Regions from separate parts of the Polaromonas sp. P1_H6 genome, predicted to be linked through region 2. Evidence: riboswitches for the same ligand, from Rfam matches in the RefSeq annotation. Region 2 holds a riboswitch; the other holds the start of a gene.

Region 1 (8,998 bases), on a different contig from region 2:
CACCCATACCCCAACCGGGATACGGAATCTGATGCTGTTCCATCCAACGAACAGGGCCATTGAGTACTGCAAGCATTACCAAATGCAATGGCGTAAGTTCGTCAACAAACTGCAGAAACATTAATTGAAGCTGCTCGTCCGGTCCGCCCGGGAGTCCGGCATGAAGAATCGCACCCCTCAATGCACTGATCTTCTCATCTTGATGGTTGCGCAGTGCAATTTGTGTTGATTGAAGAGCAATAGTGATGAAAAGCTCGTTTTTCGATAGCTTCTCGACGGAGAGATCTTCAACTCGCTGCTCCAACTGCGAAACAACTTCGGCAAGTTGTTTGAACCACTTCTCTTTTCGCCGTTCGATAGGAGGGGAAAACAACGTCTCAAGCAGCACGGACAGTGGCCCACCTGCCGTCGGTACGGCACTCGCGATACTTTTCACTATCGCATGGACGGTATCGCCCGTCGTTTTTTTTGGAGGGTTTTCCATCCCTAATCCTAAGTCGTCGCGCTAGGCAAGAACGCGCAGCTTCATCCGTTGGAGCCTTCTATACCGATGGCAATTGCCGCCGAGATGGGGCCAGATCTTTCCGAGAATAGGCTTCGCATGGTGTTCTGGTCTTCCGTATTGATGATTTTTCCTTCTTTACAGCCAAGAACCAGATCAGCTACGAAATGATCAAGACGCCAGCCTGCCATATGACGACTGCTGCCCGTCAGTCCGTGCATATCTTGGAACGAAGGAGTAAACGTCGGTGACTTGCCTACCATTTTCTGCGCAACTAACGCTGCGGGCACTACGCGAGTTCCCGCGTTGCCTGCGCCGATCAACTTAGGTTTTGACGTCAAGGGGGTTTGCACTTCGAATGGGACTTCCCATGGGTTGTAGAGCAAATAATGCACCGGAATATTCCGCGTTCTTTCAAACTCGGCAATTGCACTGGTCTGGTGATCCCCAGCCTGCAGAGACTTATATCTGGATGACTGTGAAAAACGAAATGTAGTTGGACTGGATAGCGCAACCGTGATCTCATCGGAAGGCAAAAGCCTACCGAATCCTATGTGATAGTCGTCAATGGTATCGGGCGTTACCGTGCCACCGCTGGACGGGAAGAGACGCTTAGACTGCAGAAGAGCGACTTTCTTTGCACATACACGACCACCGATTCGAACAAAGACGAGGAGACCAATATCTGCAACTTCCCATGAGTGAAAGTGTCGTCGACCTCCCAAAAAATGGGTATCGATGCGAACAGTCCAGTTCGGGGCCACCAATGAGGGCGACGAAAAAGCCGCAAGTCGATCGATCAGCGCCATATCCAGGGCGGTTTCGTGAACATTTGGTACTCGTGCAATTCGAAGACTCAACTCTTTATCGCATGTGCGAAAGACCCTGCGAACATATGCGACGACCTCTTGAGGTAGTGGTGGGATCACGTTTTTCCGCACTCTGAAGTTGGAAGCAAAGAGCGCCTTGCAACTTGGTTATGCCTCATGTGAAGAATGCTTTCGCCTGCGAATCTCCAACGCGCGCCGGGAGTCCTTTTGCCTTGGCCATGTCTCTCACTAGGCTTTTGTAGTCGCTCTTGTTCCCCTTACAGAAAAACTTCACATGATTCAGCGCTTCTGAATAAGCGCTAAAGATTTGGAGTTTTCCACCGTTGGCTCCGGTTTCGTAGGGGTCACACGCATCGCACCACCAATGCGGGACTATGTTGTCCAGATAGACGCTGAGGCGAGTCGCGGTATTCGTGCAGTTACGACCCCAGCACTTCGTGGTGTACAGCTTCTTATCGAATTTCTGGACGAGATGCTTAGCCTCGCTTTTCATGGCGAGAAGAGGTCCCGTGGGAGTTTGACCGAGGAGCCAATGAACATAAGCCGGCTCCTTCAGAACAACCTCCTCCATCGACTTGCCTTTGTGTATGCCAACTAACGCTTGCATAGCCCCCTCCCTTATGCATAACTTGCACAGCAATGCCTTCGCAGAATCTCGCAACTACGGCTTGAGTTAGCCACGCGATCCTCTAAAGCAGTCAGCCCTACCAGCTTTTTGAGGATTGCCTGAACCTACATAGCGAGGAACCAAGCAATCCATCAGCATTTGACAAAAAATTTTAGTCCCCTATCGAGTTCAGTCCATCCTCCGATCGGAGGAGTACGTCGTCTTTTTTTTCGCCGTACACGAGATATCGATTGATTCAGCGCGCGGTCTCGAGTCTCAACGCGCCTTGGCTTGGCGTCGGCGCGCCGCGAGCTTAGCCAATATTGCTCATAATTCGTCGCTAGAGCTTGGTTGGGTCGCCAAACGTCTTATTGAGTCGCGCCGCTTCCTTGGCAAGGCGGCGCGACAAAGCGACGTTGACCTCATCACCCTCGTGAAATTCTCTCGTCGCCATTTCGTACTTGCCGCCGGGCTTTAGCAACGGGTCCATCTCGCGAAGGCGTTGACCCCGCCAGAAGCCGAACAGCACGCGGCTTTCTTCAGCACGAATGAGCAGCACTGGCCCGTTCGACAGATAGACCAGGTGGCCCCATTTGATGGCTTCGTCCAGCGCGATGCTGCCGCACAGGACGGTCGCACGCAACTGCTCAACCGTGACACGCTGCCAGCCGAACAGCGCGGCCATATAAGCATCTGGACTAGCAGCGGGGATGTTTTTCTTCATCATGGCAAAGGTTGGGGCCTTGTGTAGATCAGGCGCATCTTATGTCCACCAAGAATTCTTCGATTGCATCTTGAGCGCGATTGACCTCAATATGGATGTCGTGCGTCAGCCGGACCGCAAGGGGAGTTAAGCCTTATCTGACGGCCGAAATAACGCGAAAAGCTTTCGACGAAGATCTTCATCACAAAAATCTTCCATATCGAGCATTCGAATCAAGGCTTCCACCTGCTCTTCACTTCTGTGCTGGTACGCTAAGAGGCGCTTCAACTTTTGCTTCGGAAGATATCGGCCAATGTATTGGTAAGGGTTAATGTCTTTTCGCGCACGCGTGAGCACCAGGTTCCACTCGAACTTCTTACTTAGTCCTTCGTACAGCCTCTTGTGCTCAAGATATGTACCTACAACGCCTGAATACTCGTCGAGAACAGCCCCCTTGTGCCAGGCGTAGAACTTCTCAACATACTCTCGGTAGCCGGCGAACAGCTCGTAGACATCCATGGTGTCTTTTGATTGATCGATAAACTCTCTTGCCTTTGAAGTCCAACCACTCCACGCGAGCAGCTCCTCCTTCGTTACTTGAAATCGAGCCTCTCGCTTCTTCTCTTGAAAGTCATGTGTAATCTGCCAATTTGTTTGAGCGATTCGCCAATGAGTGTTGTAGTTGCGGAAGCACTGCAGAAACTCATGAAGGCCGGGAACTGAAAACTCCTCTTTCAACCTCTCGTCGTACTTCGCGACGGGCGTTTGTCGTTGAAAGTTGCGTGCGTGGTCCACGAGGGTCATTAGCGCTGACGTGCAGTTGAATAGTTTTCGCTTCACCGCACGTGTATGAGACTCCGCTTCGTCAGCATTTGCTGTGTGCCAGAACATCTGATACTTGCTTCGGTCACCGAACAAGCAAATTTCATCAAGCAGATCTGTCACGCTGAAGTGAAAGATCCAGACCGTCTCATCAAGTTCTTCCAAGCGACGCCATAGCCGTCCTCCATCGGTATCTTCGATCGCCGATCGTGCCTCTGTGAAATTGTCAAAGAGGGCCTTTTGGATCGCATCACGGGTCCACGGCTGGGGAATTGCGTCGAGGTAACGAGTCATGAGACCTAACTTTGATGTATCCCAAAAACTGCGCGCCAACATGGCGTCGTGCGAAATGGCAGGGTCTTGAGCCTCTAACATTTTTCATGAGAAACAGCAGATTACATCAACCTTCCGTGAAAGCACACAGGTATATTGAATTCGACAAAGTCGCCGATGATCTCGGCGCGTTATACACCGCCCGCTCCGATGTAAAGGCAAAATGCCACACATGAACTCCCTAAGCGGCATCCGCATCCTCGACCTCTCCCGCGTGCTCGCGGGCCCCTGGTGCACCCAGACTTTGGCCGACCTGGGCGCCGACGTGATCAAGATCGAGCGGCCGGGCAGCGGCGACGACACGCGGACCTGGGGGCCGCCGTTTTTGAAAGACGCGCAGGGCGCGGACACCGAGGCGGCTTATTACCTGGGCACCAACCGCAACAAGCGCTCGGTGACCTGCGACATTGCCCAGCCCGCCGGCCAGGCGCTGGTGCGGGAGCTGGCGGTGCACTGCGATGTGTTTGTGGAGAACTTCAAGGTCGGTGACATGGCGCGTTATGGGCTGGACTATGCCTCCCTCAAAGCCATCAACCCGCGCCTGGTGTACTGCTCGGTGACCGGTTTCGGCCAGAACGGGCCTTATGCCGACCGCGCGGGCTATGACTACGCGATCCAGGGCATGGGCGGACTGATGAGCGTGACGGGCGAGCGCGACGACCTGGGCGGCGGGCCGCAGAAGGTGGGCGTGGCGGTGGCGGATTTGATGACGGGCATGTATGCGACGGTGGCGATACTCGCCGCGCTGCGCCATGCCGAAAAAACCGGAGAGGGCCAGCAGGTGGACATGGCGCTGCTGGACACGCAGGTGGCCATGCTGGCCAACCTGGGCGCCAACTACCTGGTCAGCGGCAAGGCGCCGGGCCGGGCCGGCAATGCGCACCAGAACATCGTGCCCTACCAGGTGTTTGAAGTCGCGCCTGCAGCCGATGGCAGCAAGGATCATCTGATTCTGGCGGTGGGCAATGACTCGCAGTATGCGAAGTTCTGCGCGGTGGCGAATATCCCTGAACTCGCAACCAACCCGCTGTTCGCGAAGAACCGCGACCGCGTGCTGAACCGCGGCCAGCTGGTGCCGATATTGGAAGCCGTGATGAAAACGCGCGGCAAGGCCGACTGGCTGGCGGCGCTGGAGGCGGCGAAAGTGCCTTGCGGCGCGATCAACAGCCTGGCGGAAGTGTTTGCCGACCCGCAGATAGCGGCGCGCGGCATGGTGACCGAGTGGACGCACCCGGTGAAGGACGACTTGAAGCTGGTCTCCAGCCCGATTCGCATGAGCGCGACGCCGGTGCGCACCGACCTGCCGCCGCCGCTGCTGGGCCAGCACACCGATGAGGTGCTGCGCGAACTGCTGAACTATTCCGACGCCAAGCTGTCGGAGTTAAAGGGCGGCAAGACAATTTGACGCGGCAAGTCCGCACAAAAACCTGATGCAAATACCTGATTCAAAGAGGTGACGCGATGAAACACAATTTTGTTCTGGTGCACGGTGCCTGGCATGGCGGCTGGTGCTGGCGGCGGGTGGCGCAGGTGCTGCAGCTGGACCACCACAAGGCTTTTGCGGTGACGCTGACGGGCCTGGGCGAGCGGGCGCATCTGCTGTCGCCGGCCATCAACCTCGATACCCACATCAACGACGTGATCAATTTGATCGAAGCGGAAGAGCTCCACGAGGTGACGCTGGCGGTGCATTCCTACGCGGGCATGATAGGCACGGCCGTGGCCGACCGCATGGGCGGGCGCCTCAAGCACCTGGTGTATGTCGATGCCGTGGTGCCGCAGCCGGGCGAAAGCTGGAGCAGCACACACGACGCGGCCACGCAGCAAAAGCGCATGGCGGGGGCGCAAGCCACAGCCAATTTCAGTTTTGCGCCGCCCGACCCGGAAGTGTTCGGCCTGCAGGGCGCGGACCACGACTGGGTGCAGCGCCGACAGACGCCGCACCCAGGCAACACCTACCAGGCGCCGCTGGATTTTGACGTGAAGCGCGTGGCGGCGGTGCCGCGCACCTTTGTGAGTTGCATAGCACCGGCGCTGGCGACCATTACGCCCAGCCGGCTGCGCGCGCGGGACCCGGCCTTCTGGGACGGCGCCTGGCTGCCGAATTCACGGGTGGTGGAACTGGCCACCGGCCATGACCCCATGGTGACCGAGCCGGCAGCGCTGGCGCACATCCTGCTGGAGTGCGCTGAATGAAGGCGGTGGGCCGGCGCGGTTTTACGGCGGCGCTGGCGGGCAGCCTGGCCTGGCCGCTGCAGGCCCAAGCCAAGGACAGCGCCCTGCCGGTGCCGGCCTCGCTGCCGGAGGCGGCCGGGCTGGCCGCCGCACGCGGCGAACCGCTGGTGCTGCTGGTCACCCTGCCCGGCTGCCCTTATTGCGAACTGGTGCGGCGCAATTACCTGCTGCCCGCGCGCAAGGAGACCGGGCTGGAGGCCTGGCAGCTCAACGTCACCGACAGCCACACGCCGCTGACGGGCTTTGACGGCAAGGCCACGACCGCGGCCGCGCAGGCCCGGACCTGGAAGGCGACTTTCACGCCCACGGTGCTCTTCCTGGGCCCGCAGGGGCAGAAGCTGGCCGAGCCGCTGGTGGGCGCGGCGATCCCGGATTTTTACGGAGCCTACCTGGACGAGCGACTGCTGCTGGCGCGCCGGGCGGTGGTGGCGCTGCGCTAGGGCCTGATAACGCCATGACGGACGCCGGGTCGCTGCAGGCCGCTATCCATGAGGAGGTGACGCTGCGGGCTTACGACCCGCGCTGGCCCGGCCTGTTCGAGGCCGAGCGCGAGCGGTTGCTGTCGCTGTTTCCCGATGATTTCATCGCCATTGAGCACATAGGCAGCACGGCCGTGCCGGGGCTGGTCGCCAAGCCGGTGATCGACATCCTGGCTGGTGTGGCCTCGATGGCGGCGGCCAGGGCGTTGGTGGCGCCGCTGTGCACGCAAGGCTATACGGCCTCCGCCGAATTTAATGCCACGCTGGTAAACCGCCAATGGCTGATGCGCTGGGCGAACGGGCACCGCACGCACCACCTGCACCTGGTGGTGCATGGCGGCGGGGTGTGGGCGCAGCGCCTGCGTTTTCGCGATGCGCTGAGGGCGGATGCCGCGCTGGCGGCGCGTTATGCGGCGCTCAAGGCCGACCTGGCGACCCGGTTCCCGAGCGACCGCGAGGCCTATACCGAGGGCAAGGCCGCGTTTGTGCGTTCGGTGTGTGAAGGCTGAACGCCACCCTACTAGCTACTATTAAGCCGCTGAATCAACCCGCTGGACCTGTACTGGATGACGGATTCGCGCTTGGCAACTGCGGCTTCGGTGGTAAATTCAAACCGTTCAAGCAGGAGAGCGCTGCCCCCAGGGGGCGGCCACCGAAGGCGCAAACTTCCATAATCGCTCAGGTCCCGTACTGCCCGGAAACACACAGCCGTCTGGAGAGACGCCGCATGCAAGGTGCGGCGCACCGAAGGAGCAAGGCCGTTGCGAAAGCAGCGGCTGAATCTCTCAGGTACCAAGGACAGTGGAAGCGGCCGCAAGCCTGTAATGGCCTGGCGGTTGCCATGATTCTTCTTTGACTCAAGCACCTCCAAGGCATTGCGCTTGCGCAACAGCCATTTCTGCTTGAAAAAAGGAATCGCCATGAAAGTCATGGTTTTGGGTGCGGGTGTCACGGGGGTCACGACGGCCTGGTATCTGGCGCAGCGCGGGCATGAGGTCACGGTGATTGAGCGGCGCGGCGCGGCCGCGATGGAAACCAGCTTTGCCAACGGCGGGCAGATTTCCGTGAGCCACGCGGAGCCCTGGGCCAACCCGGGCGCGCCGCTCAAGGTGCTGCAGTGGCTGGCGCGGGAAGACGCGCCGCTGCTGTTCCGGCTGCGGGCCGATGTGAACCAGTGGCTGTGGGGCCTGGAGTTTTTGCGCAACTGCACGCCGGCGCGCACCGCGCAAAACATCCGGCAGATCGTGAACCTGGGCATGTACAGCCGCGGCGCGCTGCAAAAACTGCGCGCCGAACTGGGCCTGCAGTACGACGCGAAGACCCAAGGCATCCTGCACTTCTACACCAGCCAGGCCGAGTACGACGCGGCGCAGGAGCCGGCGCGCATCATGCGCGAGCACGGCTGCGAACTGGACATGAAAACCGCCGACGAATGTGTGGCGATTGAGCCCGCGCTGGCGCAGTGCCGCGCCAGCATTGTGGGCGGCAGCATGACGCCCAGCGACGAGTCGGGCGACGCGCAGGCTTTTACCACCGCACTGGCCGCGCGCTGCGAGCAGGCAGGCGTGAAGTTTCTCTACAACACCAACATCCTGGATGTGCTGGCCAGCGGCGGGCAACTGGACGGCGTGCTGGTCGCCGGGGGCCACGGCGAGGCGGGCGGGCGCGTCGAGATGCTGAAGGCCGATGCCTATGTGATGTGCCTGGGCGCCTTCAGCGCGCCATGGGCGAAGCGGCTGGGACAGAGCCTGCGCATCTACCCGGCCAAGGGTTATTCGGTGACGCTGCCGGTGATCAACGAGGCGGCTTCCTACCAGGTGAGCCTGACGGACGACGAGTACAAGCTGGTGTTCTCGCGCTTCGGCAATCGCCTGCGCATCGCGGGCACGGCGGAACTCAACGGCTACAACACCGAGCTGAACCTGGTGCGCTGCAATGCCATCGTGCGCCGCGTGAAGCAGCTCTTCCCGGAGATGACGGACGGCGAAGGCGCGCAGTTCTGGACCGGGCTGCGGCCGGCGACGCCTAGCAACGTGCCTTACATCGGCAAGAGCAAAACCTCCAATCTGTTCCTCAACACGGGCCACGGCACGCTGGGCTGGACGCATGCCTGCGGCTCGGGCGCGGCGATTGCCGACATCGTGAGCGGGCGTGTGCCGGAAGTGGATTTTGCGTTCACCGGCATGCAATCGCCGGGCCGCCCTATGGCCCTGCCGGGCATGGCGAAGGCCTGAGGGCGGGCGCCCATGCAGCGTTTGAACGGACACGGTAATATCGCCCTCCGTTCATTCGCCGCCTGCCGCCATGACATCACCCACCACCACGCCGCCCGACGGCCTTCCCGCCTACCGCCTCCTCACGGGCCCGGATGACGCGAGTTTCTGCCACCGGGTCAGCGAGATGCTGGCGCTGGGCTACGAGCTTTACGGCTCGCCGACGGCGACCTTCAATGGCGAGAGGGTGATCGTGGCGCAGGCGCTGCTCTGG
Region 2 (8,998 bases):
CCGTTGACGGGAATGCCGGCCGTCGCATGGCCGGGCAGGTAAGGTACCAGGTCGGCCACCACACACACGGGGCCCACGCCCGGGCCGCCGCCGCCGTGCGGGATGCAGAAGGTCTTGTGCAGGTTCAGGTGGCTCACGTCGCCGCCGAACTCGCCCGGCGCGGCCACGCCGACCAGCGCGTTCATGTTGGCGCCGTCCACGTAGACGCGGCCGCCGTGGCTGTGCACCATCGCGCAGAGTTCCTTCACCTGCGTTTCAAACACGCCGTGCGTGCTCGGGTAGGTGATCATCACGCAGGCCAGCCTGGCGCTGTGCTGTTCGCACTTGGCTTTCAGGTCGGCCATGTCGACGTTGCCTTGCGCGTCGCAGGCGGTCACAACAACGGTCATGCCCACCATCTGCGCGCTGGCCGGGTTGGTGCCGTGGGCCGACGAGGGAATCAGGCAGATATTGCGGTGGCCCTGGCCCTTGGCTTCGTGGAAGGCCTTGATGACCAGCAGGCCCGCGTATTCACCCTGCGAACCGGCGTTGGGTTGCAGGCTGATGCCGGCATAGCCGGTGGCCTGGCACAGCCAGTCGCGCAGCTGCTTGTCGAGTTCGGCATAGCCCTGCAACTGCTCGGCGGGCGCGAAGGGGTGGATGTTGGCGAACTCGGGCCAGGTGATGGGGATCATCTCGCTGGTCGCGTTGAGCTTCATGGTGCAGCTGCCCAGCGGGATCATGCTGCGGTCCAGGGCCAGGTCCTTGTCGCTCAGCATGCGGATGTAGCGCAGCATGCCGGTTTCGGAATGGTGGGTGTTGAACACCGGGTGCGTGAGGAAGGCCGTCGTACGGCGCAGCTCGGCGGGGATCAGCGATTCCACGCCTTTTTCGAAAGCGCTGACCACGGGAATCGTCTGGCCGGGCCTGGCGAAGAAGGACCAGAGCAGTTCGATGTCCTTGCGGCTGGTGGTTTCGTCCAGCGACACGCCCAGGTGGTTGTTCAGGCGAAAGCGCAGGTTGGCGCCGGCCTGGCGCGCGCGCTCGGCGATCGCATTGGTCGCCTCGCCGGTCTTCACCGTCACGGAATCAAAAGCGCCGGTATTGGTGATTTCATAGCCGAGTTCCTGCAGGCCGCGCACAAAGACGGCGGTGTAGGCCGCCACGCGTTCGGCGATGCGCTTCAAGCCTTGCGGGCCGTGGTAGACCGCGTACATGCTGGCGATGACGGCCGGCAGCACCTGCGCGGTGCAGATGTTGGAGGTGGCTTTTTCGCGGCGGATGTGCTGCTCGCGCGTCTGCAGCGCGAGGCGGTAGGTCGGGTTGCCGTGGCTGTCGACGCTGACGCCGACCAGGCGGCCCGGCAGCGAGCGCTTGAACTCGTCGCGGCAGGCCAGGTAGGCCGCGTGCGGCCCGCCGTTGCCCATGGGCATGCCGAAACGCTGGGTGTTGCCCAGCACGATGTCGGCGTCCCATTCACCGGGCGGGGTGAGCAGCGTGAGCGCCAGCAGGTCGGCTGCGACGCACAGGGCCGCGCCGTCGACGTGGGCCTGGCCCGCGAGCGGACGCAGGTCGTGGATGCTGCCGGTGGTGGCCGGGTACTGGGCCAGCACGCCGAAGTAGTCGCCCTCGGCCATCAGCAGGGGCAGGGTGGCCGACGCCGTGCTGACCTTGACCTCGATGCCCAGCGGCTTGGCGCGGGTCTGGATCACTTCAATCGTCTGCGGATGGCAGTCGCCGGCCACGATGAAGACATTACTCTTGCTTTTGACACTGCGTTTGGCCAAGGTCATGGCTTCGGCGGCGGCGGTAGCCTCGTCGAGCATGGAGGCGTTGGCGATCGGCATGCCGGTCAGGTCGCAGACCATGGTCTGGAAGTTGATCAGCGCCTCCATGCGGCCCTGCGAAATCTCGGCCTGGTAAGGCGTGTAAGCCGTGTACCAGGCGGGGTTCTCGAGGATGTTGCGCAGGATCACGCCCGGCGTGCAGGTGCCGTAGTAGCCCTGGCCGATGAAGTTCTTGAACACCTGGTTCTTGGCCGCGATGGCTTTCAGCTGCTTGAGCGCGGCGGCTTCCGTGACCGGGGCCGGGATGGCCATGGGCGTGCTGCGCGCGATGGAGCGCGGAACGATGCCTTCGACCAGCTCGCGGCGCGAGGCCGAGCCCACGATGCTGAGCATGTGGACTTCGTCGGTCTCGTCAATGCCGATGTGGCGCGCGATGAATTCGGAAGGGTTTTCAAGGTCGCCCAGGGGCTTGGCGGTTTGCATCAACATGTCGGGTCCCGTGTCAGGCTTGGCAGCCAGGAGTCAGAAAACAGAGAAAAAAGATCGGAAAAAAATCAGGCCGAGAAGGCGGTGTAGCGGGTCTCGTCCATCAGCGCGTTGAGCTGCGATGGGTCGGACAGCTTGATCTTGAAGAACCAGCCGGCGCCCATGGGGTCGCTGTTGGCCAGGGACGGGTCGTCCTTCAGGGCTTCATTGATGGCGGTCACTTCGCCGCTCACAGGCATGTAGACGTCGGCGGCGGCCTTGACCGACTCGACGACGCCGGCGGTTTCCTTTTGCGCGAAGGTCGTGCCCACGGCTGGGAGGTCCACAAACACCACGTCGCCCAGCGCGTCCTGCGCATGCACGGTGATGCCGACGGTGGCGATGTCGCCCTCAATCTTGAGCCATTCGTGGTCTTCGGTGTATTTGACGGTCATGAGAATCTCCAGGGGTTAAGGGGTGGGGATGGCAGGGGTCAGCCGCGGAAGTAGCGGTTGGGGACAAAAGGCATGGCCGCGACTTCCATGGGCACGGGCTTGCCGCGCACGATGGCGTTGATGCGCGTGCCCAGGGCGGCGAATTCGGGCTTCACATAGCCCATGGCGACCGGCTGGTTGATCGTGGGGCCCAGCAGGCCGCTGGTGACTTCGCCTATTGAAGCGCCGTCGGTGCTTTGCAGTTCGGTGTGGTCGCGCACGGGCACGCGCTCCAGCGCCACCAGGCCCACACGCTTGCGGGCCAGCGTGGCGGGGTCGGCCAGCTGCGCCAGGATTTTGTCCGCGCCCGGGAAGCCGCCCGCGCGCGCGCCGCCGGTGCGCCGCACTTTTTGCATGGCCCAGTTGAGGTTGGCTTCGATCGGCGTGGTCGTTGTGTCGATGTCGTTGCCGTAGAGGCACAGGCCCGCTTCCAGGCGCAGCGAGTTGCGTGCGCCCAGGCCTATGGGCTTGACCTCGGGCTGGGCCAGCAGCGCGCGTGCCAGCGTTTCGGCCTGCGAGGCGTGCACGGAGATTTCAAAGCCGTCTTCGCCGGTGTAGCCGCTGCGCGTGAGGAAGCAGTCGCAGCCGGCGACGCTGAAGCGCCCGCCGGTCATGAACACCAGTTTTTCGACACCGGGCGCCAGGCGCTGCAGCGCGTTGACGGCCTGCGGGCCTTGCAGGGCCAGGAGCGCCATCTCGGGCATGGGAATGACTTCGCAGCGCGAGCCGATTTTGGCCTGGATGTGCGCGATGTCTCCCACCTTGCAGGCGCCGTTGACGATGACGAAGAGGTCGCCGCCGTTGGCGTAATCGCGGTTGAAGAACATCAGGTCGTCGATGATGCCGCCCTCGTCATTGAGCAGCAGGCCGTAGCGCTGCTTGCCGGCGGGCAGGTCGATCACGTCGACCGGGATCAGCGATTCGAGCGCCGCCGCGGCATCGGCGCCCACCAGGCGCAACTGGCCCATGTGGGACACGTCGAAGAGGCCGGCGGCCTGGCGCGTGTGGAGGTGCTCGGCCATCAGGCCCGCGGGATATTGCACCGGCATGGAATAGCCCGCGAAGGGCACCATGCGCGCGCCGAGCTCCACATGCAGCTCGTGCAGAGGTGTTTTCAGCAGGGTTTCAGGGGCGGCAGCGGAAGAGGTGGACGAATCGGACAAGGCATTCTCCGGGGGGCAAACAGGTTCTAAATCCATGAGCTTGCCCCTGCTGTCCACTTTACCTGAGAGATTCACCCGGCGATGCGGGCTTGCTCCTTCGGTGGGCCGCTTTGAAAACGGCCTCTCTCCAGTAGGGAACGCCTTGCCGCGTGGTGCGCCGCAGGGCGGTTGCCAGTCCTTTTGCCTGAGCGTTCAGTGCACCAAAAAGGGTTGCCCCGGGGTGTACGTGCGCCTTCGGCGGTTTTCGCGCGGAAAACTCTCTCCTGACCCCGTCGAGTGTAACGGATGCTGCCGTCGGCCCGGTCAGGCCGCCTGGTGCTGCGGCAGCAGCATGGCGATGCGCTCGCTGATGGAGTCGGCACGCTCGTGGCCCGCGATTTTTTCGATTTCTTCGATCATTTCGCGCGAGGCCGCCAGCATGCTGTCGCGGTCCTTGGCGTTGCGCAGCGCTTCGCGGAAGCGCTCGGCCATCACCGGGTCGCGCCGGGCGAACATGCGCTCGCAGATGTCGAAGAGGAACATGCGGGTGGTGGCGAGTGAGCGTTTGCCTTCAAACTGGTCGGCCGAAACCTGGATGGCCTGTGTGGTTTCGGGGCTCGGGAAATTTTGCAGCTGGGCCGGCGTGGGTTTGGGGACGGGCACCGGTGCAGGCACTGCGGCGGGCGGGGAGGTTTTGCCCGGGTGCGCTTCCAGAAAGCCTTCGCGCAACAGCCGCAGGGCGATGGCCTCGCCGTCGCCGTCGAACAGCGGGCGGAAGTCCTGGGCTGACTTGCTGCCGTCGGCCATCAGCAGCAAGGTGCGCTCGCGCTGGCCTAGCGTTCTCACGCCGGGCTTGAGCTCGGCGCGGGCACGGTCGGTTTTGTGGAGCTGCATGGATTTCATCCTGAAATGAAAGCCTGAGCATTACCTCCATAGATGACAAAGGCGTGAAACCCAGCCTGAAAAAAAGCTATTTGGCGTAGACCAGGTCGCGCAGGCCGAGCGAGAGTTGCGGTACGTAAGTGATCACCATCAGGCAGACCAGTATGACCCCTACAAAGGGCAGCAGGTGCGTCACGATGCGGTCCAGCGATATCCTGGCGACGGTGCAGGCCGCGAACAGGTTCACGCCGAAAGGCGGCGTGATCATGCCGAGCGCGAGGTTGACCACCATCACCAGGCCGAAGTGCACCGGGTCGATGCCGAAGTGCACCGCCACCGGCGCCAGGATGGGCGCCAGCACAATGATGGCGGCGCTGGTCTCGATGAACATGCCGATGATGAACAGCGCCGCGTTGACGCCCAGCAGGAAGAGGGCGGGCGACTTCAGCACCTCCTGCAGCCAGTGGCCTATGGCGTCCGGCACGCCGGCGCGGGTGATCAGGAAGGCGAACAGCCCGGCGTTGGCGATGATGAACATGATTACCGCGCTGGAAATCACCGACTTGCGCAAGATGACATACAGGTCCGCCAGCTTGATCTCACGGTAGATCACGATGCCGACGACCAGGGCGTAGAAGACCGCCACCGCCGAGGCTTCGGTCGGCGTGAAAATCCCACCGTAAATGCCGCCCAGGATGATCACCGGCATCAGTAGCGCCCAGCCGGCCTGCCAGGTCGCCTTGCCGAAACTCAGGCGGCCGTCGCCATCCTGTTTGCCCCAGCCCTTCCAGCGGCAGTACAGGTGCACAAACAGCATCAGCGCGAAGCCTATCAGCAGCCCCGGGCCGAAGCCAGCGATGAACAGTTCGCCAATGGAGACCTCTGCGCTCACGCCGTAGAGGATCATGGGGATGGACGGCGGGATGATCACGCCCAGCTCCGCGCTGGTGGCCTGCAGGGCCGCGGCGTAGGCCGTGGGGTAGCCGTGCTTGATGAGCGCCGGTATCAGGATGGCGCCTATGGCAAAGGTGGTGGCCACGGACGAGCCGGAGACGGCCGCGAAAATCATGCAGGTCAGCACGCAGGTCATGGGCAGGCCGCCCTGGACGCCGCCGACGATGCTTTTGGCGAACTCGACCAGCCGGCGCGAGATGCCGCCGGTTTCCATCAGGTTGCCGGCCAGGATGAAGAAGGGGATCGCGGCCAGCGGGAATTTGTTGATCGAGGAGAACATCTCCTTGACGGAGATCAGCATGTTGGCATTGGACGCCTGGATGCCGAAGATGGAGGCCAGGCCGATGGACACGGCCACGGAAACGGTGAGCGCAAAGCACAGCACCATCGTTGAAATCATCACCGCGGTCATTGCGCCGTCTCCAGTTCGTTGCGTTGGGGATCCAGCAGGTTGCCGATGATGCCGATCACGCAGAACATGCCGCCCACGGGCATGGCCACATAGCCCCAGAACATCGAGACGGACTCCAGACCGGCCATGGACTGCACGCGGCCGCGCAGCGAATAATCCCAACCCCACCAGACGATGACGGCGATCAGCGCCAGGGCGGCCAGGCACACCAGCCAATCCAGTACGCGCCGGATGCGCGGTGGGCTCCAGCGGTAAAGCACGTCCACGCTGACCATGGCGCCCTGCCGGAAGGCCATGGGGATGCCCATGAACACCATCCAGATCAGGCTCAGGCGGATCAGGATTTCGCTCCACTCGGCGGGCTGTTCAAGCACGAAGCGGGTGACGATCTGGAACATGCCGAGCGCCGAGGCGATGACCAGCATCAGGCAGGCCACCAGCATGGAGAAGCCGGTGGTCCAGCGTTCAAATGTGAGGAAGGCTTGTTTCATGAGGTGCGATAGAGAAGGGGGAAGAGCCGGTGCATGGAAAGCGCCCGCCAGTACGATGCCTGCGGGCGCGTTCGGTGAAAAAAAAGTGCGCAGGCCGGGCAGGGAAGCCTGCGGCCCGCGTGCCTTGCACTTACTTGTAGTTCCGGATCGCGTCGATGTTTGCCTTGCCGAACTGCTTCTCGAAATCGGCATTGACGGGTGCCAGCATGGCCACGAATTTGGACTTGTCGACGTTCTCGATCACGGTCATGCCCTTGGCGCGCAGCTCGGCCACGCCGTTGGCATCGTCCTGGTCGACGCGCGCGCGGTTGACCTTGGTGGCCTCCTTGGCCGCATCGACGAAGGCGGTCTTGTCGGCGGCGCTGAGCTTGTCGAAGGCCGCCTTGTTCATCACAAAAATGCAGGGCGAATAAACGTGGCCGGTCAGCGACAGGTGTTTCTGCACCTGGTCGAACTTGGCGGACATGATCACCGACAGCGGGTTCTCCTGGCCGTCGACCGTGCCTTGCTGCAGCGCGGTGAACACCTCAGGAAACGCCATCGGCGTGGTGATGATGCCCAGGCCCTTGTAGGCCGCGATGTGCACGGGGTTTTCCATGGTGCGCATCTTCAGGCCCTTGAGGTCTTCGGGCAGCTTCACGTCGCGTTTGCTGTTGGTCATGTGGCGAAAGCCGTTTTCGGCCCAGGCCAGCGCCTTGAAGCCTTTGGCGTCGAACTTGGTCAGCAGGTCCTGGCCGATAGGGCCGTCGAGTACCGCGCGCGCATGCGCCTTGTCGCGAAACAGAAAGGGTACGTCGAGGATTTTGGTCTCGGGCACGAAGTTGGGTATCGGGCCGGTGGACGAGAAAGCCAGCTCCTGGGTTCCCAGCTGCACGGCTTCAATCGATTCGCGTTCGCCGCCCAGTGCGCCGTTGTAAAAGGTCTGGACCTTGTAGCGGCCAGCCGTGCGTTTTTCGACCTCCTTGGCAAAGGTGTCGATGGCCACGCCCTGGTGCGAATTCTGCGCCGTGGAAATGCTGATCCGCATGGTGGTCTGCGCGTTCGCCGCCGCGATGAAACCCAGGCCCAAAGCCATGCCGACCAGCAGTTTTGAAATTTTCATGGTGTCTCCAAAATAATCGTTGTTCAGAAAATCCGCGATGACGGCGCCCGGCCGTATGCACACCTATTATTGCGTCGCTACCTTGGGCGCAGTGCGCGGGTTTTCGCTTAAATAGGCCGCAATAATGCTGTCAAAGTCGGGGTCGGGCAAGAGTCCCAGTCCCCGGGCCCGGCCCGCATCGATGACCGCCGGCCAGTTGGCCACGATGTTGGCGATGGCAGGGTCCGGCGTCCAGTCGATGAGGCCGGCGGCCTCTTTGCCCGCCACGCGCGCCAGCGCCGCGGCCATCTCGCCCACCGTGGTCTTCAGCGCCGGCAGGTTGATCGCCGTGCGCGCACCCCACTCGGCATCACCGGCCTCCGCCGCGCGTACCAGTCCTTCAATCGTTCGCGCCGGCGAGGCCAAGGCCACGGCCGTTTCGCGCGGCACCGGGCAGGCCGCGCGCTGGCCCGCCAGCGGCTCACGGATCATGCCGCTCAAGAAGCTCGAGGCCGCGCCGTTGGGCTTGCCGGGCCGCACGCTGACCGTCATCAGCCGCACGTTGCGCCCGCGTATGAAACCCTTGCGCGCGTAGTCCGCCACCAGTTGCTCGCCGATGAATTTCTGGATGCCGTAGCTGTTCTGCGGCGTGGGCAGCGTCCTGTCGTCGATCACCGGCGGCAGGGGCTGCGCGGGCGAATTGCCGAACACCGCGAGCGAACTCGCGAACACCACGGTGGGCGAGCTGCCCAGCTTGCGGCAGGCCTGCAGCAGCGCGCGCGTGGCGTCGACATTGCTGCGCATGCCGAGGTCGAAGTCGGCTTCGCATTCGCCGCTGACGGCAGCGGCCAGGTGAAAGACCAGCGCGTCGTCGGCGCGCACCACCTGTGATGCTGTGTCGCTGGTTTCGAGGAGTTGGTTAAGGTCGCCGACCACCGCACGAATCCGCGAATCCGCCGCCAGCGCCGCGGGCGGTGCAACTCGGTCGATCAATGTGATGGTCTGGATGATTTTCGGCGCGCCGCCCGCAAGAGAAAGTTTCCCCTGTTCGAGTAGCTGCCGTGCCAGCCTGGCACCCAGGAATCCGGCGCCGCCGGTAATAACGATGTTCATGTATCTTTTGTCTCCGTACTCTCTGTTTTATTCACCGCGGTTTGCTGCCGGGCGCGCCGCACAGTTTAGGTTTTTTCCTTCATCTGCGTAAATCTGCGTAATCTGCGGATAAAGAATTTCATCCACAGATTACGCAGATTAAAACAAGACGCCTGTGGATATGCCGGTACCAAGTCTTACCGCGACCTGAGCTTGAGC

The links. Region 2 has a riboswitch for glycine ahead of gcvT (glycine cleavage system aminomethyltransferase GcvT). Riboswitches for the same ligand answer to the same signal wherever they lie in the genome.
Region 1: linked by a shared signal. The riboswitch ahead of AC1D1F_RS14000 (D-amino acid dehydrogenase) and the one ahead of gcvT (glycine cleavage system aminomethyltransferase GcvT) in region 2 are both predicted to bind glycine.

What each region holds. Positions count from the first base shown of each region.
Region 1 is NZ_JBFUCN010000013.1:101,020-110,017, forward strand. Features, by position in the region: gene AC1D1F_RS13955 (hypothetical protein) at 1-484, opposite strand, end outside; gene AC1D1F_RS13960 (hypothetical protein) at 526-1,311, opposite strand; gene AC1D1F_RS13965 (hypothetical protein) at 1,487-1,939, opposite strand; gene AC1D1F_RS13970 (DUF1801 domain-containing protein) at 2,280-2,663, opposite strand; gene AC1D1F_RS13975 (hypothetical protein) at 2,790-3,758, opposite strand; gene AC1D1F_RS13980 (CaiB/BaiF CoA transferase family protein) at 3,970-5,202, shown strand; gene AC1D1F_RS13985 (alpha/beta fold hydrolase) at 5,259-5,993, shown strand; gene AC1D1F_RS13990 (thioredoxin domain-containing protein) at 5,990-6,472, shown strand; gene AC1D1F_RS13995 (GrpB family protein) at 6,487-7,020, shown strand; glycine riboswitch at 7,214-7,322, shown strand; gene AC1D1F_RS14000 (D-amino acid dehydrogenase) at 7,432-8,745, shown strand; gene AC1D1F_RS14005 (DUF1737 domain-containing protein) at 8,816-8,998, shown strand, end outside.
Region 2 is NZ_JBFUCN010000026.1:37,382-46,379, reverse strand. Features, by position in the region: gene gcvP (aminomethyl-transferring glycine dehydrogenase) at 1-2,255, opposite strand, end outside; gene gcvH (glycine cleavage system protein GcvH) at 2,321-2,686, opposite strand; gene gcvT (glycine cleavage system aminomethyltransferase GcvT) at 2,725-3,888, opposite strand; glycine riboswitch at 3,928-4,029, opposite strand; glycine riboswitch at 4,051-4,164, opposite strand; gene AC1D1F_RS20130 (hypothetical protein) at 4,192-4,761, opposite strand; gene AC1D1F_RS20125 (TRAP transporter large permease) at 4,838-6,115, opposite strand; gene AC1D1F_RS20120 (TRAP transporter small permease) at 6,112-6,606, opposite strand; gene AC1D1F_RS20115 (TRAP transporter substrate-binding protein) at 6,737-7,708, opposite strand; gene denD (D-erythronate dehydrogenase) at 7,775-8,800, opposite strand; gene AC1D1F_RS20105 (TAXI family TRAP transporter solute-binding subunit) at 8,977-8,998, opposite strand, start outside.